4 regions of the Macrococcus armenti genome follow, and region 3 is predicted to be linked to each of the others. Evidence: predicted binding sites of a transcription regulator. Region 3 holds the regulator's gene; each other region holds the start of a gene.
The links. The regulator Rex, encoded in region 3, represses fermentation and respiration genes when NADH is low (regulators of the CRP and FNR family bind a similar motif). The targets are predictions, from matches to a motif close to TTGTGAAATATTTCACAA.
Positions count from the first base shown of each region.

Region 1: a site for Rex is predicted at 4,867-4,884, ahead of LAU42_RS00785 (nitrate/nitrite transporter). Genes of this name have one in related genera too.
Region 2: a site for Rex is predicted at 1,310-1,327, ahead of LAU42_RS00530 (formate/nitrite transporter family protein). Genes of this name have one in related genera too.
Region 4: a site for Rex is predicted at 2,933-2,950, ahead of LAU42_RS04655 (formate/nitrite transporter family protein). Genes of this name have one in related genera too.

Region 1 covers NZ_CP083608.1:146,278-154,548, forward strand. Annotated here, with positions in the region: gene narH (nitrate reductase subunit beta) at 1-827, shown strand, start outside; gene narJ (nitrate reductase molybdenum cofactor assembly chaperone) at 820-1,398, shown strand; gene narI (respiratory nitrate reductase subunit gamma) at 1,391-2,068, shown strand; gene LAU42_RS00765 (GAF domain-containing protein) at 2,100-2,558, shown strand; gene LAU42_RS00770 (sensor histidine kinase) at 2,545-3,585, shown strand; gene LAU42_RS00775 (response regulator) at 3,596-4,246, shown strand; gene LAU42_RS00780 (hemerythrin domain-containing protein) at 4,279-4,785, shown strand; gene LAU42_RS00785 (nitrate/nitrite transporter) at 4,941-6,098, shown strand; gene LAU42_RS00790 (ThiF family adenylyltransferase) at 6,109-7,098, shown strand; gene LAU42_RS00795 (MogA/MoaB family molybdenum cofactor biosynthesis protein) at 7,110-7,610, shown strand; gene moaC (cyclic pyranopterin monophosphate synthase MoaC) at 7,611-8,087, opposite strand; gene LAU42_RS00805 (molybdopterin molybdotransferase MoeA) at 8,151-8,271, shown strand, end outside.
Region 2 covers NZ_CP083608.1:93,564-101,834, reverse strand. Annotated here, with positions in the region: gene ahpF (alkyl hydroperoxide reductase subunit F) at 1-323, opposite strand, end outside; gene ahpC (alkyl hydroperoxide reductase subunit C) at 430-999, opposite strand; gene LAU42_RS00530 (formate/nitrite transporter family protein) at 1,345-2,169, shown strand; gene LAU42_RS00525 (metal-dependent transcriptional regulator) at 2,207-2,845, opposite strand; gene LAU42_RS00520 (metal ABC transporter ATP-binding protein) at 2,973-3,674, shown strand; gene LAU42_RS00515 (metal ABC transporter permease) at 3,675-4,502, shown strand; gene LAU42_RS00510 (metal ABC transporter substrate-binding protein) at 4,508-5,431, shown strand; gene LAU42_RS00505 (YibE/F family protein) at 5,448-6,173, opposite strand; partial or broken gene LAU42_RS00500 (YibE/F family protein) at 6,262-7,311, opposite strand; gene LAU42_RS00495 (PPK2 family polyphosphate kinase) at 7,474-8,271, shown strand, end outside.
Region 3 covers NZ_CP083608.1:1,895,807-1,904,077, reverse strand. Annotated here, with positions in the region: gene LAU42_RS10255 (ABC-F family ATP-binding cassette domain-containing protein) at 53-1,969, opposite strand; gene LAU42_RS10250 (redox-sensing transcriptional repressor Rex) at 2,120-2,752, shown strand; gene LAU42_RS10245 (twin-arginine translocase TatA/TatE family subunit) at 2,765-2,947, shown strand; gene tatC (twin-arginine translocase subunit TatC) at 2,988-3,743, shown strand; gene LAU42_RS10235 (GH32 C-terminal domain-containing protein) at 3,812-4,516, shown strand; gene LAU42_RS10230 (MurR/RpiR family transcriptional regulator) at 4,659-5,516, shown strand; gene LAU42_RS10225 (LPXTG cell wall anchor domain-containing protein) at 5,567-6,361, opposite strand; gene LAU42_RS10220 (VOC family protein) at 6,544-7,392, shown strand; gene LAU42_RS10215 (M3 family oligoendopeptidase) at 7,444-8,271, opposite strand, start outside.
Region 4 covers NZ_CP083608.1:891,769-900,039, forward strand. Annotated here, with positions in the region: gene LAU42_RS04635 (hypothetical protein) at 1-843, shown strand, start outside; gene LAU42_RS04640 (cytochrome P450) at 885-2,162, shown strand; gene LAU42_RS04645 (rhodanese-like domain-containing protein) at 2,185-2,484, opposite strand; gene LAU42_RS04650 (hypothetical protein) at 2,554-2,835, shown strand; gene LAU42_RS04655 (formate/nitrite transporter family protein) at 2,963-3,778, shown strand; gene rsgA (ribosome small subunit-dependent GTPase A) at 3,756-4,655, shown strand; gene rpe (ribulose-phosphate 3-epimerase) at 4,655-5,299, shown strand; gene LAU42_RS04670 (thiamine diphosphokinase) at 5,301-5,936, shown strand; gene rpmB (50S ribosomal protein L28) at 5,983-6,171, opposite strand; gene LAU42_RS04680 (Asp23/Gls24 family envelope stress response protein) at 6,428-6,802, shown strand; gene LAU42_RS04685 (DAK2 domain-containing protein) at 6,813-8,271, shown strand, end outside.

The DNA.
Region 1 (8,271 bases), 450 kb from region 3:
AGAAGTGTACATTCTGCTTCCCGCGTGTTGAAGCAGGGCTTCCGACAGTTTGTTCTGAAACATGTACAGGACGTATGCGTTATTTAGGTGTGTTACTATATGATGCTGACCGCGTATTAGAAGCAGCAACTGTGAAAGATCCACAAGATTTATATCAGGCACAACTTGATTTATTCTTAGATCCACATGATCCTGAAGTAATTGCACAGGCTGAACGTGATGGTATCGCGCAGGACTGGATTGAAGCAGCTCAAAACTCACCGGTGTATAAACTGGCAATTGAATATAAACTTGCATTCCCATTACATCCGGAATACCGTACATTACCGATGGTGTGGTACTGCCCGCCATTAAGCCCGATTATGAACTACTTTGAAGGTAAAGATTCGATTAAAAATCCAGATATGATTTTCCCTGCAATTGAAGAAATGCGTTTACCTATTCAATATTTAGCGAATATGTTAACAGCAGGCGATGCGAAAACTGTAAAAGAAGCGCTTCAACGTATGGCGATGATGCGTAGCTATATGAGAGCCGTTTCAAGTGGTAAAGATTTTGATGAGTCGCGTTTAGATCGTGTTGGTATGACAGCACATCAAGTGAAGCAGATGTATCGTTTACTCGCAATCGCGAAGCATGAAGATCGATTTGTTATTCCAACATCGCATAAAGAAGGGTACATGAATACGTATAGCGCTCAAGGTGGCGAGGGTTATACGAGCGATAACTTCGGTGCGGATTGTGATGGTTGTGGACCAGTTCCGGCTGGAAAATCTGGTAAAGAAGTTTATGAAGACAACTTCTACGGAGGCATTTGGCGTGATTGATTTAAATAAACTTTATGACTATAAACGAGCATTCGGATTCTTTAGCCACCAGCTCGTTTATCCTGAGAAATTAAATTTTCATCCGAGAGAATTTGATGGGGTATTTGCAGAAGACCATCCAGCATACGAAGCGGTAAATCAATACTGGAAAAATATGCATGAAATCAGTTTATCTGAAATTCAGGAAGTATATACATCAACGTTCGACTTTGAGAAGAAAACGACATTGTACATGACATATGTTAAGTTTGAAGATAAGAAAGAACGCGGACAAATGCTTGCACGTCTGAAAGTGTTATATGAAATGTTTGGCCTTGAAATGCCATCATCTGAACTGTCAGATTTCCTGCCATTAATGTGCGAATTTATTTATGCAGCAGACTGGCGCGGAGATGACCGTGCGGAAGAAAGTATGGGGCTGTTATTAATGGTCATTGAAGATGGGACGTATAACTTATTACAAGCATTAGATCACATTAAGAGCCCTTATTATCATCTAATATTAGCAATAAGAGAAACGTGCAAAGCATGTTTAATTAAAGACGAGAATGAGGTGACGGTAAATGGGTGATCAATTACTGTGGGTAATTTATCCGTATGCTTGTATCGCAATATTTATTATCGGCCATATTTTTAGATTTAAGTATGACCAATTTTCATGGACGGCAAAGTCGAGTGAATTTGTAGAGAAGAAGTCATTGATGTGGGGCAGTATTTTATTCCACTTAGGGATTATTCCAGTTATTATGGGGCACGTAGTAGGTCTTGGAATTCCTGCAAGCTGGTTGCGAGCAATCGGTGTTAGTGACCATTTATATCACATTGGTGCAGTATATATCGGAAGTATATTCGGTATCGTGACTTTGATTGGTATGTTGTTATTAACAGCACGTCGCGTAACAAATGAAAATGTAAGAAAGTTAAGTTCATTATCAGATATACTTGTGAATTTTCTATTGTTATTTATCGTGTTTATCGGCTGTTACTCAACGATTGTAACGAATGCGACGATACCTGATTTTGATTACCGAAATACTATTTCTGAATGGTTCCGTGGATTGCTTATATTAAGACCTGAAGCGGGCTACATGGAAGGTGTACCGTTATCATTTAAGATACACGTATTAACAGGATTTTTAATTACAGCGCTATGGCCGTTTACACGATTAGTACATGTATGGAGTGTGCCGGTAAATTATGTAGGACGTAGCCATATATTATATCGTAAACATAAACAATAAGTTATAATCAGAAGGCAAAGGAGTGAAAGAGATGTATGATTACCAAATAATCATTGATCAATTGAGAGAATCTCTAGATGTAGATTTTATCGGACTCGCGATGCCTTCTGATTTAATTTTACAGACAGATATTCATTGGCTATATGTTACTGGTGAAACAAATGAAAGATATAAGAAGATAGAATTAAAAAAAGGAAAAGGCGTCGCAGGGATTGTTATAAAAACTGGACGTGACTGGATGGAACTTGATGTAGCATCCAGCAGTTTACAATCACACATGTTTGATTTTCCAATCATTCGCTTCGAAAAACTTACAAATTTTCTTGCGGTACCATTATGGAAATATAATCAAGTTGCCGCGGTATTACTCATAGGTAATAGAAATAAGAGAACTTTTACGCTTACAATGCACGAACAGTTAAAAGCACAGTTAGATAAAGGTTTAGGTGCTTTCTATCGCAAGGATGTGATTAATAGTGTCCGAATTTAAAACATATCCTGAACAGCAACTTGAAAGTGCACTAATTGATGCGTTTTATCATGATACAGATGAAATCATCATTTTTATTGATGAGGATAATCGTATTCTGAAGATGAATGAAGCAGCAGAAAAAGTAATTCATATGCATGATAATATTGCAGGCCTTACGAGAAACCTTTGTCGTACTTGTCTCGGTGTAACAAGTGAACATGCGTTAATGGCGTGCAGAGATTGTTTTATTAAACGTGAAGAAAATAATCAGTCATTCCAGATTTTCCTGAAGGATGAAATGGGGGAGCCGAAACCTTATTCTGCTTCATATGTTGTATTAAAGCAGTTAAAAGGCATTAAAGTTCTGACATTACAAAATATTTCCCAACAAATAAAAACGCAGGAAATATTGCATCAAAAAACGATTACTCAAAAGATTATGAGTGCTCAGGAAAATGAACGCAAAAGAATTTCACGAGAATTACATGACAGTGTTATTCAGGAATTATTAAACGTATCAGTTGACATCAGACTACTGAAGTATAAAACTGAAGAAGAGAAAGAAAAACACCTTCAGCTTATGGAGGGCACGATATCACGACTTATGGATGATATTCGTAACTTGTCGCTGGAACTTAGACCGTCATCACTCGATGATTTAGGCCTTGTAGCTGCATTTAAGTCTCACTTCAAACAACTTGAGAAAAGTTATGGGCTTGAAGTGATTATGGATGAGAATATTCAGGATATGCGTTTTTCGAATGAGATTGAAACATCAGTGTATAGAATAACGCAGGAAGCGATATTAAATGCTTTAAAGTATGCAGACGTAGATGAAGTCAATGTGCTGATACAAAAAGATGATTCAGAATTAACAGTAGAAATAAGTGATAGTGGAGATGGGTTTACACCAGGAGAGACACCGAAAAGTTCCGGACTTGGCTTATTTGGTATGCAGGAACGTGCAGCTATCGTCAACGGACACGTTGAGATAAATAGCGAAAAGGGCAAAGGTACGTTTGTAACATTAACCATCCCACTTTAGGGGGATATAAATGAAAATAGTAATTGCGGATGATCATGCGGTAGTGCGTACAGGATTCTCAATGATTTTAAATTATCAGGAAGATATGGAAGTTGTTGCGACAGCGGCTGACGGTATGGAGGCATTTCAAAAGGTGTCTCAGCATAAACCGGACGTGTTAATCATGGATTTGAGTATGCCGCCTGGAGAATCCGGATTGATTGCGACGGGTAAGATTAAAGAAGCATTCCCAGAAACGAAGATATTAATATTAACGATGTATGATGATGAAGAGTATTTATTTCATGTACTAAAAAATGGTGCGAACGGTTATATTCTTAAAAACGCACCAGATGAAGAGCTTGTTAAAGCTGTACAGACAGTTTACAAAGAAGGAACTTATATAGATCCGAAGATGGCAACTTCTCTTGTACATGAACTCATACATCACGATACAGAGTATTCGGCAAAGAATGACCATTTAAAGATATTAACGAAACGAGAATTAGAAATACTGCCTTTAATTGCTAAAGGATATGGTAATAAAGAAATTGCAGAAATGCTTTTTGTTTCTGTTAAAACAGTAGAGGCACATAAAGCGAGAATTATGGACAAGCTGGAGCTTAAAAGTAAGCCGGAACTTGTGGAATATGCGCTTAAGAAAAAATTACTTGAGTTTTAAATGAGGAACTCCGTAAAAAAGGTAGTGACGTGATGCAATTTCAAACAAAGATGAAAGCACTTCGTATATTAGAGAATGAACATCTGCTCATTCGATCGTTACTTCACGAATGGTATCAGATAATGATGGATGTAAAGCAGACGGACGCGATGTTATCGAAGTATCATAAGTTAAGAATGTTAAAAGAGAAAGTATCGGATTTTCTGCCAATTCTTGATAAACACCAGGCAAAAGAAGAGCGATTTTTCTTTCCGATTCTCGGAAGTTACATCGGAACAGATCAAGGTCCGATAATCACAATAGAGGCAGAACATGATGAGATGGCACAATATTTCAATCATTTTATCGGTGTTACGAATATGATGGAACTCAGTACAGAAGACATTAACCTGCTATTAAACGATTTAAATGAAGGGTACGAAATTTGTATGGTCCATATGTACAAAGAAGAAAGTGTACTGTTCCAGATGGCTGAGAAAGTATTCAAAATTAAAGACGAAGAAACTTTGCTTGAGGCTGTTAATACGAAGATAATATAAGAATAAGATTCGAAACGATACCGTGTTTCGAATCTTTTTTCTTATATAGGGATTTAACCTATACATAGGGGGAATTCCCCAATGTTAAATGAATCACAATCACCTTAAAATATATTTGTATAGTAAATCACAAACTTATGAAAAAGGTGAAGACGATGAACAAATCAACAGGTAAAGTACAATTACCCTTACAGACGTTAAGTTTAGTTGCAGGATTTATGGCATGGACAATTATTGCGCCACTTATGCCATTTATGTCACAGGAATTTACGATTCCGGAAAGTCAAAAAGCGATTATTTTAGCAATTCCAGTAATTCTTGGATCTATATTACGTATTCCTCTAGGCTATTATGCTAATTTAATCGGCGCAAGAAAAGTATTTTTATTCTCATTTATCTTTTTATTAATTCCTGTATTCTTACTGAGTATGGCACAATCAACAACGATGCTTATGGTTGCAGGACTTTTTCTAGGAGTTGGTGGTGCAATCTTCTCAGTAGGTGTTACGAGTGTACCGAAATATTTCCCGAAAGAAAAGCATGGTTTAGCGAATGGTATTTATGGAATGGGGAATATCGGAACTGCTGTATCAGCGTTTGCAGCACCACCGATTGCGAATGCAATTGGATGGAGCAATACTGTTAAATCTTATTTAGTCGTTATGGCATTATTTGCTTTACTGAACTTCTTATTAGGGGATAAAGATGAACCTAAAGTAAAGCAACCATTAATGGATCAAATTAAAGGTGTGTTACCGGAATATAAATTATACTTACTGAGCTTCTGGTACTTCATTACATTTGGTTCATTCGTAGCATTCGGATTATTTTTACCAAACTTTTTAGTTAACAACTTCGGTTTAGATAAAGTAGATGCTGGTGTTCGTACAGGTACATTTATTGCGATTGCAACGTTGCTTCGTCCAATTGGTGGAGTGCTCGGTGATAAATTACGTGCTATGGACGTGCTTAAAGTTGTATTCGTTGGTTTAATTATTGGTGCTGCAATGTTATCTATTAACCATCAAATTTTCTTCTTTACTGCAGGATGTTTAATTATTTCAGCATGTGCCGGTTTAGGAAATGGACTAATTTTCAAACTAGCACCAACGTATTACTCTAAACAAGCTGGTATTGTAAACGGCATCGTTTCAATGATGGGTGGTTTAGGTGGTTTCTTCCCGCCACTAGTTATTGCCGCTTGTGCAGCAAACTTCGGTACAAACAAGCCAGCTTTTGCCTTCCTTGCAGTGTTTGGTATAATTGCATTAATAACAATGTTCTGGATGGACAAAAAAGAAGGCAGAAATTAGGGGATGACATATGCGATATGACAGACAAATAAAATTTTATGGTATCGGCCAGGAAGGTCAGGAGAAACTCTCTCGTAAGACTGTTGGTATTGTAGGATGTGGTGCATTAGGTACGCATCTTGCAGAATCCTTGGCAAGATGCGGTGTAAGTAAAATTGTGATTGTCGATCGCGATTATGTTGAACTCTCAAATTTACAACGACAATCACTTTTTAAGGAACAAGATGCGATTGATGCGACGCCTAAAGTGATTGCTTGTGAACGTGAAGTTAAAGCAATTCGAAGTGATATTCAAATTGAAACATATATCAATCATCTTGATGCGCCGCTTTTAGAAGCGGCGTTTTTGCAATGTGATTGTATATTAGATGCGACCGACAATTTTGAAACACGATTGCTTATTAATGATTTCTGTTATAAATATAATATTCCATGGATTTATGGTGCATGTGTAGAATCCACTTATGTAGCATGTCCTTTCATTCCTGGTGTAACACCTTGCTTTAATTGTGTGATGGGTATGTTACCCGTAATGAACAGAACTTGTGATACAGTAGGTGTTATAGAACCCGCTGTGAGTATGGCAACGAGTTTTCAGATGATGTATGCATTAAAACTGTTAACAGATACACCATTCGATGCGAAATTAGTATTCGGAGATGTATGGCAGATGGATCATACGGCACTGAAGTTTTCAAGAATGTTTAATGAGCGTTGTTCAACGTGCGGGGCACATGCATCATACCCGGCACTTAGTCAGCAAACGCATGAAACGATGTTATGTGGTAGAGATACATTACAGATTGTGACAGCGTTCAGTGATGAAGATTTGTTGAAACATTTACAATCGTTGTCTATCATATTTCAGGAGACGCCTTATTTTATAAGATTTAAGTTTGATAATCATCCGATTGTATGGTTTAAAGGTGGCCGTATGTTAATTCATGACGTCAAATCAATGGCTGAAGGTAAGAAAGTTTATCATCAATTATTTGGTTAGGAGAGATAGTAATGGAACATTCTAATGAAGTACGTAAACAATTAAATGTAGGTGTTATTACAGTAAGTGACACGAGAGATTATGATACAGATAAGGGCGGAAAAGCGATTATTGAACAATTAAAAGATATCGAAATCGATGTTTCACGTGAACATTATTTAATCGCTAAAGATGATCAGGCTGATATTAGAGCGAGTATTATGAAATTGTTGCATGACAAAGTGGATGTCATTATTACGACAGGTGGGACAGGCGTTGCAAAACGTGATGTTACGATTGAAGTGGTGACGTCGATTATCGATAAAGAAATGGAAGGCTTCGGTGAAATATTCCGTTATTTAAGCTATACAGAAGATGTGGGCACACGCGCAATGCTTTCACGTGCGTTATGTGGTACGAAAGATAATACGGTAATTTTTTCAATACCGGGCTCAGTTGGTGCAGTAAATCTTGCAATGAAAAAGCTCATTACACAGGAAATCCATCACATTGTGCATGAGCTTAATAAGTAATTAACGGTTAAAGTCTCCATTTTTTCCGCCTGATTTATGTTCGAGATAAGTTGGGCCGATAATCATACCTTTATCAACTGCTTTTGTCATATCATATATTGTAAGTGCTGTAGCACTTGCACCCGTTAAGGCTTCCATCTCAACACCTGTTTGTCCGGTCGTTTTAACGGTACAAGTGATTAATATTTCATAACCATCAGTCGTGTCCCATTCGAATGCAATATCGATGCCACTTAAATTCAGTGGATGACACATTGGGATAATTTGTGCGGTATTCTTTGCAGCCATAATACCTGCGACTTGTGCAACACCAAGAACATCGCCTTTTTTATTCTTGTGGTTGATAATTTGGTCATAAATTACTGCGTTTACTTTTATAGAACTTTTAGCGACAGCAGTTCGCGTTGAGATAGGCTTATCAGATACATCTACCATCTTAGCGCGTCCTTGTTCGTTAAAGTGTGTTAAATTATTCATTATTTCACTTCCTTTTTTATATACTATAACTATCATACTACATTTAGAGAAAGTAGGATAACGATGCTTGAAAAACGTACACCCATTCCAGTAACTGAAGCGATAGATAAATGTTTAAAATATGCTAAATATAAATCAGTAACAAAAAAGTACTACACTGATAGCTTGGGCGATACATTAGCTG
Region 2 (8,271 bases), 400 kb from region 3:
TCAATGACATCTTCGTCTAATTTCGGCGCTCTTCCACTCACTTGAAGTAATGCAAGCACTAATGATGTAAATTCATGACCTAACGGAACACCCGCAAATGTTACACGCGCCTCCTCTTCAGGACGTGCTACTGTGAAGCTAGGTGTTCGCTTAAGCGTAGCTTCTTGAATAGATATCTTATCCGACATTTCACTAATTTCATTTAATAATGCCATCATATCCTGTGAAGTTTTATCATCACCTTTACTTGCTGTTAAAACGATTTCGCCTTCAAGTAGTTCGAGATATTGGCCTAATTGCTGTTTTAAATTATTATCTAGCATTTACTTACGCTCCTTTTGTTGTATATTTATACACTTTAAAGATAATAGAGACCACAACGCAATATATACGTTGTGGCACTATAAATATTGATGTTAAGTTCAATAATTAAATTTTACCTACTAAATCTAGACCTGGTGTTAAAGTTTCTGATCCTTCTTTCCATTTTGCAGGACAAACTTCACCATCATGTGATGCTACATATTGCGCAGCTTTCACTTTGTCGATTAACACGCTTGCTTCACGACCGATACCATCGTTGTTAATTTCCATTGTTTGAACAACACCGTCTGGATCGATTAAGAATGTAGCACGTTGAGCAAGACCAGCTTCCTCATCTAATACATCAAAGTTACGCGCGATAACGTGTGATGGGTCACCAATCATCGTGTATTGAATTTTAGAAATCGCTTCTGAATGATCATGCCAAGCTTTGTGTGTGAAGTGTGTATCACATGATACTGAGTACACATTAACACCTAAGTCTTGTAATGTAGCATAATGATCTTGTAAATCTTCTAATTCAGTTGGGCATACGAAAGTGAAGTCTGCTGGGTAGAAACATACGATGTTCCAAGAACCTTTCATTGACTCATTTGATACTTCTACAAACTTATCACCTTTTGGATCATACGCTTGTGCTGTGAATGGTAAAATTTCTTTGTTGATTAATGACATAAATAAATTCCTCCTGAAAATTTAATAAAATTCTTATTTAGAATAATTCTAATCTCTACAATACTTATTATACATGATGCATAATACAAGTCAACTAAAGACACCTAAATTTATAATTATTTTAATTAACAATTAGTATGCCTTGATTTAATCAGTTTCCAGCATCAAAAATTATCATTTAATATTGTATATTCTCATTTAGAGCTTTATCTTTAATACGCTTATTATTTTTACTGTGACTTTTATTCAAACAACGAGTATAATATTGTAAAATTACTATATAAAAACAATTTTTAATATGATATAGTAATTGTGAAACATTGCACATATATACGGAGGGATATTATGACACTCGCACGACCTGTAAAAACAATTGAAGATACACATGCTTCAAAACCTAATATCGAAAATATCGTTGGTCAAGTAGCAACAAAAGAAATCATGGTTGACCGCACACCTGGCAGATACATGCTGAAATCTGTTATGTCTGGATTTTTACTCGCAATTATGACGGTATTAATGCTGGCAGTCAAAACACAATTTGCAGGAGTAAACCCAGGTTTAATTAATTTACTTGGTGCTATATCATTCAGTATTGCACTCGTTATGATTGTACTTACAAACTCGGAATTATTGACGAGTAACTTTATGTTCATGACTGTTGGTCTTTATTATAAAGTCATCTCACTGCCTAAAGTGATGAAAATTTTTACATACTGCTTTATCGGTAACATCATTGGTGGCTTCGTATTATTCGGTATGATGACAGGAACTAAAGTAATGACGCCCGAAATGGTCGCTGCACTTACAAAAACAGTTAATGCAAAAACAATTGATTCTACGTGGCTTACAATTTTAATAAAAGGGATTTTTGCTAACTTCTTTATTAATATCGGAATTTATATTTCACTTCAATGTAAAGAAGCACTCGCGAAAGTGTTCTTTATCGGTGTCGGTGTTGTAATTTTCGTATTTATGGCATACGAACACGTTGTTTATAATGCAGGGTTATTTGCAGGAATGATGTTCTATAATATTGATGCATTATCATGGATCGATGTTCTGAAAAACATTGTTTTCGCTTATATCGGTAACTATATCGGAGGCGGAATCTTTGTAGGACTTGTTTATGCATATTTAAATGGAAGCAGAAATGAAATAAAAGGATAATAATGAACGCCGAACTGCATGCGGTTCGGCGCTTTTGTTATTTATAATATAATTTTTTGGCATTATCCATACTCAGACTTACAGACTTATCACCTTTATTCAAATACATAATTTGATTCGCTTCATCAATCGAATCAATTCTCAACCTATCGTTAATCTTTATATCATTCTCGTATAAATACGATAACAACGCCACTTCATCATGAACTTTTGAAAGAATAAATGAATCACCTGCATTTAGTTCGGTAACCATATGAAGTTCTTCTTCCTGCAAGCTCTCTCTTGGAATTAATGCACCATGCGGACAATATTCAGGATAACAGAGCATCTCATCGAGGCGTTCTATAAATAAATCTGATACACGGTGTTCGAGCACTTCCGCTTCCATATGAACTTCATCCCAGCGATAGCCTAACGATTCTATTAAAAAGCATTCAATTAAGCGATGACGTTTTACAATTCTGGCAACTTCTTTCTCTCCAACTTCTGTCAGCCTTGCCCCTTTATAAGGTTTAGTTGTAATATACCCCTCTTTTTCTAATCGATTCGTCATCTCTGTTACAGAGGGTGGCTTGATCCCAAGATGTGTTGCAATTTTTTTATTGGAAACATATTCATTCAAACCATTATTATGATAAATACATTTTAAATAATCCTCTTTCTCTTCAGTTAACATGCATTTCCCTCCAGTATTCACATTTTATTCAAACTTTCCCATTGATTTATGATTTTTTCAGTATTATATTAAATATAGTTTAGGTTTACCTAAAATTATTTTTAATATAATATAAAAGGTGTTGTCTATGCTTTCAATCAATAATTTAAACGTTTTTATAGATGGTCGTCATATTCTTCGTAACATTAATTATACACAACAATTAACAGGAAAGCTTATAGGAGTTTTAGGTCCGAATGGCGCCGGGAAGTCTACATTATTTAAAAGTATGCTTAGTTTTATTCGCTCAACTGGATCGGTGTATGTTGATAATAAACCATTAAATAAGCAACTTACACGTTGTGCCTATATTCCTCAGAAATCATCTATAGATATCGAATTTCCTATCACTGTTATTGATACGATTAGATCCGGTTTATCCCCATCCCCTTTAATGAAGTATCGTGCGGATAATAAAAAGGTGAATGAATTAATGACGTTGATGGAATTAAATGATATTCAGCATAAACTGATCAGTGATTTAAGTGGCGGCCAGTTACAGCGCGTATTGATCGCAAGAAGCCTTATGGAGGAAAAGGATATTTACTTTCTGGATGAGCCTTTTGTTGGTATTGACTTCAAAAGTTACGAAATCATTAAAGATTGTATCTTCAAATTAAAATCAAATCAAAAACTCATCTTTATTGTGCATCATGATTTAAGGTCAGCTCCTGAATTGTTTGATGAGTGCATTTTACTGAACAAAGAAATTATTGCCCAAGGTCCTACTGAAAGCATACTTACTGACGATAACATTAAACAGACATATTTCGTTCAGGGAGGTGTTTAAATGAGTTTTATTGCTGAAATCTCAAACTATCCATTCTTATCACGTGCATTAATTACAGCAGCGATTGTCGGAATCGCAGCAGGTGTAGTAGGCTGTCTTATCATATTACGCGGATTAAGTTTAATGGGTGATGCGATGAGTCACGCTGTATTGCCAGGTGTTGCATTAAGCTTTCTATTACATATACCAATGTTTATCGGTGCATTATTCACCGGTCTCTTAACGAGTCTATTTATCGGGGCAATAACAGACCGATCTAAAACAAAAAAAGATGCTGCGATTGGCATAGCATTTACGCTATTCTTCTCTATCGGTGTCGTAATGATCAGCATGATGGAAACGACGACAAATTTATACCATATATTATTCGGAGATATCCTTACGGTAACGAAAGAAGCAATGTACACAACACTTTTTGTTAGTCTCGCTGTACTCATCATTATCATTGTCTCTTATAGACAACTTAAGTTAACGACGTTCGATCCGGTCTTCAGTAGAATGAATGGCATTAACCCCGCATTCTGGCATTACACTGTAATGATAATGCTAGCACTTATTACAGTCGTCAGCTTACAAACAATAGGCATTATTCTTGTCGTTGCAATGTTGATTACACCTGCATCAAGCGCATATTTAATTTCTAAAAGCTTACACAAGATGATGCTTTTATCTGCGACATTCGGATTATTCAGTGCAGTTACCGGTATATATATCAGTTATATACTGAACGTTCCAAGTGGTGCATGCATCGTGATTATCGCAACATTAATCTATCTCGTAATATTTACACTCAATCAAACAAAAAAACGATTCATAACGAAAGGATGAAATTTATGAACACAAAAATTTTCTCAAAAATCATTGTTTTCTTTGCACTGGCAGCATTTTTATTAAGTGCATGTGCGCAAGATAAAACTGAAGGAAAAATTAAAATCGTAACATCAAACTCCATTATTTACGATATGACGAAATCAATTGCAGGTGATCATGCAGTTGTCACTAATATCGTACCTATCGGACAGGATCCGCACGACTATGAAGTAAAACCGAAAGATATTAAAGCTATTACTGATGCTGACGTCGTATTGTTTAATGGGCTGAATTTAGAGACTTCAAGCGGATGGTTTCAAAAAGCATTAAAACAAGGTGGTAAGAAATTAGGCGATGACAATGTTATTGCTGTGAGTAATGGTGTTAAGAAAATTTTCTTAAAGGCACATCATGACGATAATGCGATTGATCCACATGCATGGTTAAGTATTGATAACGGTATTCTTTACAGTAAAAATATCGCTAGTGCGCTAGAGAAAGCAGATAAAAAACATTCAAAAGCGTACCATCATAATATGGAGCAATACACGAAACGCTTAACTGCATTAAGCACACAGTATAAAGATAAATTCAATGATATTCCAAAGTCAAAACGTCATCTCATTACGAGTGAAGGCGCGTTCAAGTACTTCAGTCGAGATTATGATTTGAGTCATGCTTACATATGGGAGATTAATACGGAAAAACAAGGTACACCAGAACAGATGAAGCAAGCGATAAACTTTGTCAAAAATCATGACGTTAAATCTTTATTCGTCGAAACGAGCGTCGATAAACGTAGCATGCAGTCACTCAGCGAAATGACTAAAACACCGATTTATGGTGAGGTCTATACAGACTCTATCGGTCAAAAGGGTACAGATGGAGACAGTTATTATAAAATGATGGAGCATAATATAAAAACCATTCATAACGGGTTGAAATAATAAAGCGCAGCGTGATTTACACGCTGCGCTTTACTAATTGATGGTAAATAATATAACTCGCTGTTAAACACGTTACAGGAATTGCAATTGCAACCGCAACTCCTCCAGAAATAATCATTAATATTTCCTGGGAAAACACTTTAGAATTAATAATTTGTTCAAATGAATAGCCTACATTCTTAAACCAGATCATCAATGTCATCCCCGTACCTAAATAGGCAAAGTATAACGTGTTTGTAGTCGTGCTTAATATATCTTTCGCAACATTCAGTCCGGAACGATACAGTTCACTACGTGTTAAGTGCGGTTCATTTAAATATATGTATTCCATACTTGATGCAATAGATACAGACAAGTCAATAATCGCCCCTAACACGCTAATCATAATGACAAAGAGCATGACATTAAAGAACGATACGCCTATACGTAATGAGTACGTTGCAATCTCTTCTCCATCTTCCATCGGGAATCCTTGAATCATTCCGAATTTCGTCACCGCATATATAAAAATTAGTGAAATAATAAACGTAACGAATGTTGAAATTAAAGCGGAAATACTAACATTGTTATACTTATTAATAATTAATATATTAAATAAAGCCATTATGATGCTGAAGCAAAGTGCTACTAATATGACATTCACATTGAGCACAACAGAAAGTACTGCAAGTGCCAACATGAACATGTTTATAAATATTGCAAGAAAAGCTTTTATTCCGTTTTTGCGTCCGACAATTGCCATTAGTACAAATAATATAATAATAAGTAATGTTAAAGTTTTCATGCTTTAGATTCACCTCCCCCCCCCCAAGCATCGTGCTCGCTATCCATACCGTAATCGGTATAGCAAGTACGATACCGATACTACCTGATACAGCTCGAGCAAGTTCAAGCGACCAATGTAAACTAAACGTCTGGAATATAAGTGAATGATTCGCTAAATACAATATAATAATCGGCATCGCACTACTCAAATATGCAAATAATAAAATATTTGTCATCGGACCGATAATGTCCTTTCCGATTTCATACCCTGATGCTCGCAATGACTTCGTATTCGAAAACGGCTGTGTTACTTTAATTTCATGTAGCGATGATGTTATTGTGATCGCTATATCCATAACAGCTCCAAGCGTTCCGATAAGAATAGTCGTTAAGAATACTTTCTTCGGTGGAATCGTCAAGTAAGACATCGTCTCATAGCGAATACCTTCAGCTGAAGTTAAATATATCGTACTTTGCACGACGAGTAACGTCACTAAAGTGGCTGCAAGTGTACTAATAATCGCAATCCATGTTTTCCTCGTAAATCCATTGATTAATGTGAGCGTAAGTATCGTACATAATACTACTGCGACAAGCGCTATTAGTATCATCGGAATATGTTTATGGGATAAATAGAAATTAAATACAAATAACGTAATACATAAATTTAGCGTCAAACTGATTAATGAATAAAACCCTTTCTTACCAACCACAATAATTAGTAATAATGTAAATACAGAAAGCGCACTCACTAAAACTGTATCCCTTTTCTCACCTATAATTTGTGGTCTATCTCCAGCTTTTATAAATACTTTCTGTCCTTCTTTATACTGCTCATCATAAGCGCTACTTTTCGTATATGTATTCGTAATTACGAACGCCTCACCTTTATGCTTGTGATTCGTACCTTTTAGTTCAACAATTTGCGTATATACAGTATCTTCACGGTGGTTTGCATCTACCGTGTGCGTTTTTGATATAAGTTCTACATTATTAACCTTTGCAATTGTTTGTTTATAGAGCGCGTCATTATTAAGCGTGAATGTAATCGCTCCGATACATAAGCTTAAAATCAAACTGTATATAAACCACTGTAATTTCGAACGTTTAAACATGTTTTTAATAAATTCCATATCGTACCCTTTCAATTTAATAATGGTTTGATAATACAGTATACATTTCAAAAAATCAAAATCATTTTAAAATCACCATATATATAACTTTGTTTTTTAACGTTATAGAAGGGTATAAAAGTATAAACATAAAGGAGGAACGATATGGATATTAACAAATACAAAGTGCATTACGATTCATCATTTTCATTTAAAAATTATCCTTCATCTGAGAATAAAAAATCAAAGAATGACGATATAAAAAATAATATAATACCAAAACTGACTGACGAACTTCATACATTGCATTTAAAGCTGCACGCAGCAGAAGAAAATGGCATATTAGTTGTACTACAGGCGCTTGACGCTGCCGGTAAAGATGAAGTTATTAGCTATATTTTCTCAAATTTAAGTGCACAAGGATTAAAAACAACTTCTTTCGGGAAACCAAACGAAACAGAGAGAAAACACGATTACTTATGGCGCTTTCATGAAGGCCTGCCTGAACGTGGCCAGATCGGTATTCTTAATCGCTCATATTACGAAGATGTACTCGCACCTCGCATTCACGATTTAGTTGAAGCAAAAGAAACACCTGATAGTGCCGAAGAGAAGAATATATGGCATACGCGTTACAGACAAATCAATGATTATGAACGATATTTAACGGAAAATGGATTTATAGTAATTAAGTTCTTCTTTAATATGACTTACGAAGAACAACGTAACCGACTAATAGAACGCATGACAAACCCAGAGAAAAACTGGGAATTTTCCTTCAATGATGTGAAAGAACGTCAATATTGGGATGATTATCAAGCAATCTTTAAAGAAATGCTGGAAGAGACCTCGACTGAGCACAGCCCGTGGTATGTTCTCCCAGCTGATGATGAATGGCACACACGCCAAATTGTAACGGAAGTGATGATCGATACAATTAAACAATTGAAACCTGAATTTCCA
Region 3 (8,271 bases):
TTTTTAATGTGTATAACTTTGTGAATAGTCATTTTCAGAAAATAACGTGTTTTTATCCTTCTAACGTCATTTCAATTTCTGACCATTCTTCAAATAATGATTCATTTTCACGATTAAGTGCTATGAGTTCATCATTTAATGTATTTGCTTTTTCGATATCGCTGAATACTTCTGGTTTTGTAAGTTCGATTTCTATTTCATTTATGCGTGCTTCATGCACTTCTATTTGCTGTTCGAGCTTTTCTTTCTGGCGTTCCAGTTTTCTGCGTTCTTTTTGATTTGCTTTAAAAGCATCATAATCATTTTCTTTATATGTTTTTGTTTCCTCTTCAGCTTGATGTGCTAGTATCGCCATACGTTCTTCTTCTTTTTCGATGAAGTATGAATAGTCCCCTAAAAACATTCGGCCGCCTTCTTTATTCATATGGAATACTTTCGTAGCGAGTTTATTAATGAAGTATCGGTCATGACTGACAAATAATAATGTGCCGGGGTAGTGGATAAGCGCATCTTCTAATACTTCTTTCGCATCGATATCTAGATGGTTTGTCGGCTCATCGAGTATGAGTACGTTATGATTTTCTAAACTGAGTTTCGCAAGTTGTAGTCTCGCTTTTTCACCACCGGATAAGTCGTTAATAATTTTCTTCACGTCATCCTGGACGAATAAGAATCTTCCGAGTACTGTACGTATTTCTTTCTCCGGCATCGTGGGATAATACTGCCATAATTCTTCTAGTACTGTATTGTTAGAAGAAAATTCAGCTTGTTTCTGATCGTAATATCCGATAGATAGATTCGCACCGTATTGTACATCACCTGAGAGTGGTTTAAGGAGTTTTGCGATTGTTTTAATAAGTGTCGTCTTACCTATTCCGTTCGGTCCGATAAATGCGATTGCGTCTTGTTTTGATACGTCAAAATTTATATTCATAGCAAGTGGCGCATCGTATCCGATTGCTAAATCTGTGCAGCGTAATACGTCGTTTCCTGTTTCTTTATCAATTGAGAAACGTAAATTCATTGAATGATCATCTTGTTTCGGCATATCTATTTTTGTCATCTTCTCCAGAACTTTACGACGGCTTTTTGCCATACCGCTCGTTGATGCACGTGTAATGTTTTTCTGCACGAACGTTTCTAGACGTTTAATTTCAGCTTGCTGTCGCTCGTACTGTGCCTGCATCTTTTCATAATACTGGTCACGTAATTCAATGAACTTAGAGTAGTTACCGACATATTTCGTAACTTGACCGAGTGCGACATTGTATACAGTGTTGACGACTTTATCTAAAAAGTAACGGTCGTGCGAAATGATAACGATGGCACCGTTATATGTTGTTAAGTAATTTTCAAGCCATGCAGTCGTATCCATATCAAGATGGTTCGTCGGTTCGTCAAGTAGCAGCAAATCAGGGTTATGCAGTAACATTTCTGCAAGTGCAAGACGTGTTTTCTGACCACCTGAGAAACAGTCGATTGTTTTATTGAAGTCTTCTTCTTTAAAGTTCAAACCTGTTAATACAGATTTAATCTTCGTTTCATATAAGTAACCGTCTTCTGCTTCAAATTTATGCTGTAACTTTTCGTATTCAGTGAGCTTCTCCTGATACGCTTCACTTGCAGCATCATCGCTATGTTCGCTTAAGTACAGCGCAATATCGTTCAGTTCATGTTGCATACGTTCCAGATGCAGAAAAGGTTTCTTCATCGCCTCATATACAGTACCTTCTGCATTTAAAGTCATCTGCTGCGTTAAATAACCGATATTCACATGTTTTGCGATAGACAGATGTCCCGTATCATAATCTTCAGCACCCGCGAGAATTTTCATTAAAGTCGTTTTACCGGCACCGTTCCGTCCAACGATGGCAATACGATCGTTGGATTTAACTTCGAATTTCACATTTGAGAATATATTTTCACCTGAGTAGGATTTTGTTAAATTACTTGCTTGTAATAATATCAATGGTTTCACCTCATCTTCATTGTACAGTAACACATAATAAGTTGGAATCTTTTATCAATGAATTCACAATTTCACATAGTCTTTTATATATATAAGTGTTATAATAATGTCGATGTGAATGTTATCACAAAAAAGAAACGGGTGAATAGGATGTCGAAGGACGAAATTAAAATTCCTAAAGCCACTTTAAAACGACTTCCTTTATATTATCGTTTTGTTAATACGTTATATAATTCAAATGTTGAACGAGTGAGCAGTAAGGAATTAAGTGATGGGTTACAAATTGATTCTGCTACGATTCGTAGAGACTTCTCCTACTTTGGAGAACTCGGAAAGAAAGGTTACGGCTATAACGTTAACTTTCTACTCAACTTCTTCAAGACAACATTACAGCAAGATATGATTACGAAAGTTGCAATTATTGGAGTCGGTAACTTAGGTACGGCATTAGTAAACTATAATTTTTCAATTAATGACCGTATGAAGATTACAGCAGCATTCGATGCGAATCCGGAATCAATCGGTAGACAAATTGGTAAGATTGAAGTTCAGGATATGAAAGATTTTGAGAAAGTTGTTGATAAGACTGGTATTCAGGTCGTAATATTAACTGTACCGGGAAGTGTCGCGCAAGACGTCGCAAATAGAGTGACAAAAGCACAAATTAAAGGTATATTAAACTTTACACCAGAAAGATTAAATGTACCGAGTGGCGTACATGTTCATCACATTGATTTAGGCGTTGAATTACAATCTTTAATTTTCTTTATGAAAAATCATTAGGGGGATAAATACATGTTACTTGGTTTTGCATCACCAACAATTTTAGTGTTTTTAGGTATTGTCGCGTTAATTATATTCGGTCCTAAAAAAATGCCGGAATTCGGTCGCTCAATGGGAGAGACTTTAAAGGAATTTAAAAATGCAACAAACGGTATTATGGATGAAGATAAAGATGATAAAGAAGTAAAAAAATAAAACGGCATCTGTGCCGTTTTTTTATTGAGAGGTGATTACGGTGGATAAGGATAATTTAACAATAGTTGAACATCTTGAAGAATTGCGGGCAAGACTTATGGTTGTCGGTTACTTTTTAATTGCAGGTATGTTCATTGGATTTATATTCGGTAAACCTGTCACAAAGTTTCTTACAGTAACGGATGTACCTAAAGGCATTGCATTAAATTACTTTAAAGTATCTGATCCGCTTTCTATTTATTTGAGCGTTATTATGATTATTGCGATTATTATTATTTCACCGGTAATCCTCTATCAGCTGTGGGCGTTTATATCACCGGGTTTACATCCACAGGAAAGACGTGTGACGCTTGCGTATATCCCTTTTTGTATTATTTTATTTTTTGCTGGGATGAGTTTTGGATACTTTATATTATTTCCTTACTTTATTAACTTCTCACTTGAACTCGCAAGTGATATGGGATTACATCAGCAAATCGGTGTGACGCAGTACTTCGGAGAAATGGTGAAGATTACGATGCCGTTTGGCTTTGTATTCCAGTTACCGATACTACTATTATTCTTAACACGTCTTGGCGTTGTGAATCCGATATTCTTAAAGAAAAATAGAAAGTATGCGTACTTTATTTTAATGGTAATTGCTGCTATTATAGCGCCACCAGATACGATGACTTATATCATTTTCGTATTGCCGATGGTGTTGCTATATGAATTCAGCATCCAGATCAGTAAAATCGGTTATAGACAGTATTTGAAAGGCGAGCAGAAATTAATAGAAGAGGAATTAGAGAAGTAGTGATAAAGCTGCTTCTTTTTTTATATTTTCTGCTAAAATAAAAGTAATATATTTCAAGGAGAATCATTATGAAGGAATTACATCATTCACAGTTAAGTGAGCAGGAATTAGCAACGCTGGAGCGTCGCCTAAAGACGAAGCTTAAACCATATCCGGATAAGTTGAAGTATGATATGCCTGACCATGGCTTTGATTTTGACCCTATATCATTATTAATAGATGAATCAGAGCGTTGCTTACTTGTCGGACGCATTAACGGTGAACTTGCGACACCGCGTATTATGACATTTGAAGATGGTGAGCTGAAACAACGGCCGGCATTCTCAGAGCATTGTCGTGGAAAGCTTGAGACAGCTGAAGGTTATGCGACGAAGAAAATTGTGCGTCTGCATCCTTATGAAGGTAAACGTTATGAGCTTATTGCGGATATTATAGATAATGATGCGCTTGAGTTAAACATAGAACTACGCGTTTCAAGGAGAGAACGTACAGTCATGACATATGATACAAGCACACAGCAATTTATAATTGATCGCACGGATAGCAGCTTGTCGACTGTTGAGGATTTTAAAAGAGTTATTACGTTACACGCACCGTTAACGTCACTGCATTGTTTCGTATATGAACATACGATTGAAATCTTTATCAATGATGGTGAAGCTGTTATGTCGACATATATTAATACGACAGATGATGCAGATGGAATTCGTGCCTCAGCACTCCGTGGTCAAGTGTATTTGAAACTGTCGAAGTATGATTTGTCAGAAGTGTAAAAAAGCACGAAAAATTTACAAAATTTTAGTTTTAATTATTTCCAACAAATAGTATATTTATACTACAATATAATAAATGTAACAATATTAAATATTACATTACATAATTCAAATTAGATTTATATTGCTAGGGGATGAAAAAATGTATTCAGTATTAGGACAAATTACTAAGATGTATGACAGCTTTACACCAGTTGAGAAGAGAATTGCAGATGTAGTAATAGAATATCCGGAGAAAGTTGTTAACTTGCCTATTAAAGAAATTGCAAGCCTTTCAAATACGAGTGAAGCAGCAATCGTTCGCTTCAGTAAACGTCTCGGTTTATCTGGGATTAAAGTTGTAAAAGTTGAATTAGCGCGTGAGCTGCATACAATAGCAGATAAGAAAGTTCCGACAAAAATTGAACTTACAGATGACAAAGATGTTATGAAGGAAAAAGTATTTAATAATACGATTCAGGCACTTTATAACACGGAAAAAGTAATATCAGCACAAGTAATCGATGAAGCGGCACAAGCAATTACGAGTGCAAAACGTGTAATGATTTTCGGTGTCGGCAATTCACGTGTTGTTGCTACAGATTTACATATTAAGTTTATGAGCATTGATCAGACTGCGATTTTAGCTACTGATTTATTATCGGCAATAACAATATTAGGACACTTTGAAGCCGGTGATGTATTATTCATCACTTCTGAAACAAGCAAGAACAAAATTATTACAGATATTTGCAAATACGCTAAAGAAAAAGGTATAAAGATTATATTATTATCACAAAAATTCTCATCGCCTGCGATTCGTATGGCAGATATCGTACTTGCGATGGGGAAAGAAGAGAACGAAGTGAATCTTGGTTATATGACAGTGCGTACAGCACAACTTACAATAGTTGACGTATTATACTTAAGAATTTGTGCATATTTAAAGGATACAGTCATTTCTAATATGCAGAATTTAAATGAAACACGTAAAATTACGCACGAACAGGAAAATTTATAAAAAATGATCCGGCTCCATGAGTAAATATTTACTCATGGAGCCGGGTTTTATTATTTACGTAAAAGAAATAAGCCTGAACATAATAACATAAGCGGTAATATTAAATATATTAATGGGCTCTCACCTGTATCAGGCAATTTATCTTTCTTATCTTTCTTATCTTTTTTAGTTTTATCCTTCTTATCTATCGTCTTATCTTTATCTTTCTTTGGTTTAATATCACTAGTAATTAAATCAAAGACTTGTTTATCTAAATCAGCATAATATGCCTCGCCATCCGTAGGTTTGAACTTACCCGGTTTAATACCGTTAGGAATCGAATCTTCAGTAGGCTGTTCCGGGAATGCTGGTTCAACGAAATTACCGGGTTCATCAGGATTACTTGGTGTTCCTGAATTACTTGGTGATTCCGGTATATGTTGGTCAGGTGGTGTTGGCGTGCTACCACTATCTGAAGGTTGACTTGGTTTAGGTAGTTCAGTAGTCGGTTTTTCTACAGTAGGGACTTCTGTTTTAGGCTGTTCTGTTGTTGGTACTTCAGTAGTCGGTTGTACAGTCGTTGATTCTACAGAAGGTTTCTCAGTTGTCTGTTCATCGGATGGAGTCTCTGTTGTTGGTTGAGATTCAGAAGTTGATGGCTTCTCAGTCGTATTATTAGGAGTAATTTCTGTTGATACGATTTCAATTGAGGGTGCGAGTTGACTTTCGGTCGTCGGTACCTCTGTTGTATGATTTATTTCTGTTGAAACAATTTCAGTTGTTTCAGCAGCATTTACTTGTGGCGCTGATAAGACGACTAAGCACGTTGCAGTCAATAGCGCTGTATTTATTTTAAAGTTATGCATGTTAGCTCCTCCAATTTCCAATTACGTTCATTATAATGGAGAATGTACACTTTTTCTATGAACAAGTATGATTGTTACACACATTTAACATTTCATATATAACTGAAACATTTTAAATGTTTTGTAAACCAAGTTTGTAGTATAATAATTATATCAAAAATATACGATGATGAGGGATATAAATGGAGAAACAATATTTTTCAAATGATACGCATATTGGCGCAGTTCACTTAAATGTAAACTTTTTAGAAAACAGCGTGAAGTTTTATCATGAAATATTAGGGATGCAAATTCTTGAACAAACTACTGCTTTTGCAGTACTGGGTACGGCAAAGCGACCACTTGTTTACTTATATCAAACAGATGAAAAAAGAATCGACACTGCTGGATTATTTCACTTTGCACTTCTAGTACCTACACGTGCCTCACTTGGTAATATATTTTATCATCTGATTAAAACAGAATATCCGTTAGCAGGTGCGAGTAATCACGATGTTTCTGAAGCACTATATTTACAGGATCCAGAAGGTAACGGTATTGAAATTTATCATGATTATCCGAGCAATACATGGCGTTATGAAGATAATGGAAATATCGTTATGGGGACAAAAGAGATGGATTTTCAAGGTGTAATTGATGCAAATGAAGGTAGCCCATTTGACGGCATGCCGAGTGATACGATTATTGGCCATATGCATTTATCCGTTACTAATTTAGAGCAATCAATCGCGTTTTATAATGAGTTGTTCGGCATGGACGTAATGACGACATATGGTAATCAGGCTGCATTTATGGCAACTGCGGGTTATCATCATCATTTAGGGTTAAATACGTGGCAGCATCAGACAGAGCGTGCGCGTATAAACTATCCAGGACTGCGTAAGTTTGAGCTGAATATCCCGAATGAAGAAGATTTAGCATACTTTATGAAAGTGTTTAAAGATAAAGGGATGATTGAAGTACAGGACGGAACGTCTTCGATGATTCAGGATCCTGACGGTATCGGTATACGAATAATGAGAGGGCAGTAGTTTACTGCATAAAGAAAAGACAGAAATGAAAATTTCTGTCTTTTGTATTGTTTAAAAGTTACTTGTATCCATTTCATCTAAATAGTCTTCAAGGAACGTCATCGTATCTTCAAGTGTACCTTCCTGGAATGGAGAGCGTAAATGTGCAGATTCCACAATTTTGTTGAATGGTAATGAACCACCGATATCACAAATGTGTAAGTAATCTTTCCATGCAGCTTCAAAGTCTTCAGTAGAACGTTTGAAGAACTGGAATGCACATACTTGCGCTAATGTATAGTCAATATAGTAGAATGGCATGCTGAAGATGTGGCCTTGACGATGCCAGAATGCACCACTTTCCAATGATTCAATACCGTCATGATCTTTATGTGGTAAATATTTCTTTTCTAGTTTTGACCACTCTGCACGACGTTCTTCTGGTGTCATTTCAGGATTAGCGTAAACAATATGCTGGAATTCATCGACTGCAACACCATACGGCAGGAATTTGATTCCGTCACCGATATGTTTATATTTAAACTTATCCGCATTGTTAAAGAATAAATCCATCCATTTATAAGTGAAGAATTCCATACTCATAGAATGAATTTCACATGATTCGTGTGTCGGCCATAAGTAATCCGGTAATAAGTTTTGTGAACGATATACTTGGAAAGCGTGACCTGCTTCGTGTGTTAATACTGTAATATCGTGGTCTGTTCCGTTGAAGTTTGAGAAAATAAATGGTGAATTGTAATCATGGATGAATGTACAGTATCCACCTGCTTCTTTACCTTTTTTGGCTTCAGCATCGAACAGTTCTCGGTCCATCATAAACAGATAAAATTCATCTGTTTCAGGACTTAGTTCTTTATACATTTTACGACCATTTTCTAA
Region 4 (8,271 bases), 1.0 Mb from region 3:
AGTGATAAAATTAGCGAAGTACTCCATATTCAGGATGAAGAAACGAAGGAAGTTTATATTAATATCATTAAACAGTTATCGCCCGGAAATGACTATACATTCGTTGAAATTATGAAAGAATATATCGCGGAATATCAACAGAAAAGCTTTCAGTTCTATCAATATAAAGCGAATAATGGATTCGTTGTGAATCGATCACAATACGGGCTTGAAGTTGTTGAAGTTAATAAAGATACAAGATTTGTTGTCGGGGATATGATTACCCATTTAAGTAATGATGCTGTTGACGTACTGAGTGAACGCTACCGTAAACTATTATTTCACGATGCGATTGAGCGTCAGGAATGGTCGAATTTAATTTTGAAACAAGTTGATGCAACAGTAAAGCGTAGTAGTGAATCGTATGAATTTGAACTCAAAAGATTTGAAATAGCAGATCCTTTTGTACATAAAACAGAAAGTTATCAGCATGTATTAATATATGCTCCGGAACAGTTGCATGAGATTAAAAGCGAAATTTCAACTGAACTACCAATTATACTGGATGTCCGTTATACAGAAGGAACGGCGTCAGTATTTGACATTAAACCTGAAGTCATATTGATGAGCAGACATACGAAAGGAAGTATTGAACAATATATTGTGGAAGCTGATGCTTTAAAAGTCGGTGAAGCATCGTTCGGTGCATTAAGTGAATATGAATCGATACAACTTGGTCAATATACATTTGAATATGGTGTTACAGGTGAAAGAACCGCATATCCTGACGTAGAGATCATCAATCATGCATCAGATGATCAAATAATGGAATTTGCAAAGCGACATGTTATGAATCACTTATAAAGGGTAAAGTGTTTATATAATTATTTCAGGAGGGTATAACTATGGGTAAAAGAATTCCTAAAGATCGTGGTATTGATAACTCACTAAAAATTATGAAAGAAGGATATGAGTACGTACCTTCTCGCATGAAAAAATTTAATACGAATATATTTGAAACGAATGTTTTAGGTGGAAAGACTGCTGTTGTCATTAGTGGTAAAAACGCTGCAGAATTGTTTTACGATAATGATAAAACTGAGCGTAAAGGCACTTTACCGAAACGCGTCGTTAAAACTTTGTTTGGAAAAGGTGCGATTCATACGACAGCAGGAAAAACACATCTTGACCGAAAAGCGCTTTTTATGTCATTGATGACAGATGAGAATCTTGCGTATTTAAGGAAGCTTACACGCAATTACTGGTTCCAGAATATAGAAAATATGCAGTATCAGCATAAAGTAAATGTATATAATGAATCTACAGTGTTGCTAACAAAAGTTGGATTAAGATGGGCGGGTATCGTTGAGAATCCAGACAATATTAATAAAATGGCTGACGATATGAATAAGATGATTGATTCTTTCAGTGCTATCGGTTCACTATATGGTGGCTATAGAGAAGCTAAAAAAGCACGAGCACGTGTAGAACAGTTTTTAGAAGATCAAATTGTTGCAACGCGTAAAGGGAAAATCCATCCAGAAAAAGGGACGGCTTTATACGAATTTAGTCATTGGGAAGATATGAATGGTAAACCGATGGATGCAAGACTTTGTGCTGTAGATTTAATGAATGTGATTCGCCCACTCGTAGCAATTAATAAATTTGTCAGCTTCGGCGTACTCGCGCTTCATGAATTTCCAGGTGAGCGTATACGTGTTGCTTTAAACGAAGACGACTATGCCTATAAGTTTGTTCAGGAAGTAAGACGTTACTATCCATTTGTTCCATTTTTACCAGGTAAAGCGAAAGAAAATATTACGTTTGAAGGATATAAAATTAAAAAAGATACGATGATGGTGCTTGACGTTTATGGTACATTACATCGCGATGATTTGTTCAGTGAACCAGATCGCTTCAATCCATATCGATTTGATGCATGGGATGGTAGTCCATTTGACCTTATTCCGCAAGGTGGGGGAGATTATTATACGAACCATCGTTGTGCAGGTGAGTGGATGACGATTATTATTATGGAAGAAACGATGAAGTTCTTTGCAAATGAAATTTCATATAATGTACCACCACAGGACTTTACTGTAGATACGACGAAGTTCCCGGGTAAAGTAGCATCTGGTATGGATATAGAAGATATAAAAGTAAACATAGACCGTACAAAATAAAACTGAGGCAATTGCCTCAGTTTTATTTTGTAATTTCACCTTTCCAGTCATCCATCCCTTGATCAACAACAGTAATATTAATGCCTTCTTCATATAAGTATTCAGCAGCCTGTAAAGCACGGCCACCACGTTTACATAAAATGATGTATTCATCTTCCGAATTAAATTGACTTAATTGATCAGGAATTGTATTTAAAGGAATGTTAATTGCTGATTTTATATGGCCTTCAGCAAATTCTTCAGGTGTACGTACGTCAATAATATGTGCGTCAGTTCCTGTTTGTAGTGTATCCTGTAGTGCATCTAATGTAATATGTTTCAATTTAAAGACCTCCTTTTTGTTTATGATACTATGTTTGGGATAAAATTAAAAATAAAAGGAGGAGATGTATTGCTATTATTTACGAACCCACTTGAGCAGATTCAAGCGTATATTACAGATAAAACTGCACACTTCCAGGAGATGGTGGACTATTTAACGACATTGGTGTTATTAGGTTTTGGAATTATCGTTCTTATATTAGTGGTCACATTATTTTTACTGTACAAAATATACAGACAAACAAGTAAAGGTTATGTTGATCGCATTCGAGCAGAAGTTGAACGTGACTTAATTCAGAAATATCAGCTGGAACTTCGTGAAGATTACAAAAAATACTTGCAAAAAAAGTAGTTGTCATTTAATCAATATAGGAGTATGAATATGTTAAGTATGTCACAATATTGCCACTTGTTGCACTTGATGTTCTTACTTTTTCATCATAAACTATTTGTGAAATACATCACAAGGAGAATAGAAAATGAAACAGCAGGCAGATTTAGAAAGCGAATTTTTTTACGGTAGATTATTGATGGAAGGTATCCAGCATACTGTAACGACGAAACAAGGTTTGATTTCAAGCTTTACGATAAGATATTTATTGCGTGCAATGATGGCAGGGTTTATCATAGCGCTGATCACAATTTTTACGTGGAAATTAAAAATTGATTTTTTAAAAGTGACAGATTCAGGAGTTGCGGCTCTCATTGGAGGGGTCGGCTTTAGTGTCGCCCTTGTATTTATTATGTTTACGTATTCAGAGTTGCTGACGAGCAACTTTATGTATTTTACTGTAGGGATGTATTATAAAACGATTGATTTATACCATGCGCTGCTCGTGTTTCTTGTCTGTTTCATCGGAAATATTCTCGGCGGACTCGTTTTGTTTTTAATGCTTTCTTTTTCTACATTACTGTCTGATGATATGATAAAATTGATGATAACTATTACAGAATATAAAGCGCATACATTAACAGCACATGATATATTTATTCGTGGAATTTTTGCGAATTTCTTTATTAACATTTCAATCATTGTTTCAATGCATTTTAAGGAAGCATTTCCGAAAATGTTCGTATTGATGATTGGTGTTACGATATTTGCGTACATGGGTTATGAACATGTTATTGCGAATGGTATAATATTTACTGGTGCAGTCGTTAATGGAATAAGTTCTGAGTATTACCTTGATATCATTAAAAATATTATTATGAGTGGTCTAGGTAATTATATTGGTGGCGGTTTATTAATCGGTTTGTTTTATGCGTATTTAAATGCGCCAAAATCTTCTAAATGAGGTGAATGTTATTAAAGGTCAAATCATAAAAGCATTAAGTGGTTTTTATTACGTAAAGTATAATGATGAAATTTATCAATGTCGTGCACGTGGTAATTTCAGAAAGAAAGGGATAAATCCACTCGTAGGTGATTTCGTTACATTCCAGATAGAGAATGAAACGGATGGCTACATACTATCTATAGAAGAAAGAACGAATTATATGGTAAGACCGCCAGTTGCAAATATTGAACGTGTGATTATCGTAATGAGTGCAAAGGAACCAGAATTCAGTTTAAACTTACTTGATAAGTTTCTCGTAAAGGTTGAATCTTATCATATTGAACCCGTAATTTTAGTGACAAAGCGAGATTTATTATCGGCATCTGAATGCAGCAAAATCGAAAATCATTTAGCATATTATACATCGATCGGATACGAGACGTACTTCGTTTCAAATTTAAATACGCAGTCTTATGACACGCTTGTAAAAGGGATAACAGTACTTGCTGGTCAGTCTGGTGTTGGGAAGTCATCATTTATTAATAGTTTAATACCTGATGCGAACTTAAATACTGGCGTTATTAGCAACGCGTTAAATCGAGGAAAACATACGACGAGGCATGTTGAATTGATACCGTTACAAAATGGTTATATTGCGGATACACCAGGATTTAGCTCATTGGATCTTGATAATATCGAAAAAGTCACATTAAAAAATATGTTTCCTGAATTTATCGCCATTGCTGATGCATGTAAGTTTAGAGAATGCCTGCATATCAATGAACCGAAATGTGCGGTTAAAAGCGCTGTAGAAGCAGGTGAAATACTACAGACACGATATGACCATTATTTACAGATGATACGGGAAATTGAATCTAGAAAGGTGAGATATTAATGAAAGTAGCACCGAGTTTATTATCATGTAATTTTATGAAATTAGAAGACGAAATCAATGCAATTGAAGCTGCTGGTGCAGATTACTTACATTTCGATGTAATGGACGGTATGTTCGTTCCGAATTTATCGTTTGCATTTCCGATATTACAGCAAATTAGAGCGCATACGAAAATGACGATTGATACACATTTAATGGTAAAGAAACCAGAACGTTATATTCAGGCCTTTGCAGATGCGGGTAGTGATATTATTACCGTTCATGTTGAAGCAACCGAGCATATACACCGTACTTTACAGCTTATTCGTGATACTGGAAAAAAAGTCGGAATCACTTTAAATCCGGGCACACCTATAGAAGTATTAATGCCTGTATTGCACATGGTAGATCTTGTGCTCGTAATGACAGTTAATCCTGGATTTGGTGGCCAGTCATTTATTCAGGAATGTTTAAGTAAAATTGAATTTTTGAAAAATTATCGAAATGAACACCAACTTACATATGAAATCGAAGTAGATGGTGGCGTCAATGATGTAACTGCGCAGTATTGTATCGATAGTGGGGCGGATGTTCTTGTAGCAGGCTCTTACTTTTTTAAACATGATGACTATTCGATGCCTGTCAGAGCGCTGAAGGGAGAATAGTATGAACTTACATATTATTTGTACGAAGTTAGATGTAGATGATTCAATCTTTGAACAATATCGTGATGATGACTGGATTGGTGTTGATTATGGTGCGTTAATGCTCATTGAACATAATATTAGACCGATTGCAGTATTCGGAGATTTTGATTCAATCGATGAAAATGAGCGCGCGCGCATTGAAAATGAAATTGAAATCGATTATTTACCCGCAGAGAAAAATGAAACGGATTTAGAAGTGGCGCTTCAGTATGCGAAAGATTTAGGTTATCAGAAAGTATTCATTCATGGTGCTACTGGTGGTAGACTGGATCACTTTTTAGGTAATTTACAGACGTTATTACATCCGGAAGTATTATTATCTCAAAGTGAATTTATTATGGTGAACGATCAAAATACGATTCAAGTACTTGCAGCGGGAACGCATATCATTGAGAAGGAATATGATAAGAAATATATTTCGTTTATTCCAGTTAATGATGGGGTCATATTGACTTTAGTAGGATTCAAATATGATGTTGAGCGGTTTGAAGTAAATTTAGGAATTACGAGAACTGTTTCGAATGAATTTCAATCAACGCGAGCTGAAGTAACAGTTGAGCAAGGTATGGTATATATAATTCAAAGTAAAGAATAAAAAAAGACCTTTCACACAAAGGTCTTTTTTGTATCTATATATTCAATTAAACACGTGTCACTTTACCTGATTTTAATGCACGAGCTGAAACCCATACACGTTTAGGCTTACCATCTACTAAGATGCGGACTTTTTGTAAGTTTGCTCCGAAGCGACGTTTGCTGTAGTTCATTGCGTGAGAACGATTGTTACCTGTTACGGCTTTACGACCAGTAACATGACATACTTTAGCCATTGTTTTTGCCTCCTTTAATAGAATATAGAGATACACTTATCTTTTACATACTATAACAATTTAACATAATTCAATTTGTATTGCAATAAATTTTTGTCATTCGTCGTATGTGCAAATAATCGATTTTCTTTTATTTTAAATGATATAAGTTCAAACTAATAAAATTATTTTTAAGATTAAACGAGACAATTCTTGTAATTATGAATATTTATTGATTATAATAATGTGACGAGTGTATAAACAAGGAGGCAGTGAAATGACATTAGAGATTACAAATGAATTTGGTTCAATCGATATTTCAAGTGATGTAATCGCAACGATTGCAGGTGGTGCGGCAGTTGAGTGTTACGGCATTATCGGTATGGCAAGTAAACATCAGGTGCGAGACGGCATTGCTGATATTTTAGGACGAGATAACTATTCTAAAGGTGTTATCGTAACGAATAAGGACGGTATTTTAGATGTTGATATGTATATTATCGTAGCTTACGGCACTAAAATTTCAGAAATTGCGAGTAACGTTCAGTCTACAGTTAAATACACTTTAGAGAAAACTTTAAACTTAACGGTGAATTCAGTGAACATTTACATTCAAGGTGTACGTGTCATCAAGCTGGATGATGAAGAATAGGGAGGATTTCATAATGAAAACAATTGACGGCAAGCTATTTGCTGAAATGATAATTACAGGGGCAAATAACTTATCTCAAAACGCTGACTATGTAGATTCACTGAATGTCTTTCCAGTACCAGATGGTGATACTGGGACGAACATGAATCTTTCTATCAGTTCAGGTGCGAAAGAGACTGAAGAGAATATTGAAGCGCATATCGGTAATGTAGGTATCGCTTTCTCTAAAGGACTATTAATGGGTGCACGTGGTAATTCTGGTGTTATATTATCACAGTTATTCCGTGGTTTTTCAAAATATATTGAAGCGGAAAGTGAAATTGACAGTACGAAATTTGCGAAAGCATTCCAGGCTGGTGTGAAAACTGCATATAAAGCAGTAATGAAACCAGTTGAAGGTACAATTCTTACTGTAGCGAGAGAAGCATCTGAAGCTGCAATGAAAGCAAGTGAAACAACAGATAATTGTATAGAAATTATGGAAGCACTTGTGAAAGAAGGTAACGCATCATTACAACGTACGCCGGATTTATTGCCAGTACTTAAAGAAGTTGGCGTTGTAGATAGTGGTGGACAAGGTTTAATGTATGTGTATGAAGGATTCCTTGCAGTACTAAAAGGAGAAAAAATCGCTGCACCTGTAAAACGCGATATCGATGATAACTTTATTAACGATGAACACGATTTCGGTGATGTTGTAAAAACGGAAGATATCGTACCTGGGTTCTGTACAGAATTCATGGTTCGTTTCAAAGAAGGTATGAAACCATTCAGCGAAGATCAATTTAGAGAAGATATGTCGAAGTTCGGTGATTCTTTATTAGTAATTTCAGATGATGAAATTGTAAAAACACATGTTCACTCGGAAACTCCAGGTGAAGCATTAACATATGGTAGTCAGTACGGTGAAATTATTAAAATTAAAATTGAGAATATGCGTGAACAACACCGAGAAGTATTACGTAAACGTGGTGTTAAAGAAACGACAAATGAAATCGCTAAAGTAGAAAAAGCATTAATTACGATTTCTATGGGTGATGGCATTACTGAATTATTTAAATCTATCGGTGCGACACATGTTATTAGTGGTGGTCAAACGATGAATCCATCAACTGAGGATATCGTAAAGATAATCGAAGCGAGTGGCTGTAAAGAGGCGGTTGTATTACCAAATAATAAAAACATTATTATGGCTGCAGAGCAAGCTGCAGAAGTTGCTGAAATTCCGGTTGCAGTTGTTCCGACTAAAACAATTCCACAAGGTTTAGGTGCGATGCTTGCATATAATCCTGAAGCATCTTGCGATGACAATAAAGAATCGATGACTGAAGCGATGCAGCATGTTAAATCTGGTTCTGTAACGTATGCAGTAAGAGATACATCTATTGATGGTGTAAATATCGAAAAAGATGCATTTATGGGTATTAATGAAGGTAAAATCACAGTATCTGATAAGGATCAGAATAAAG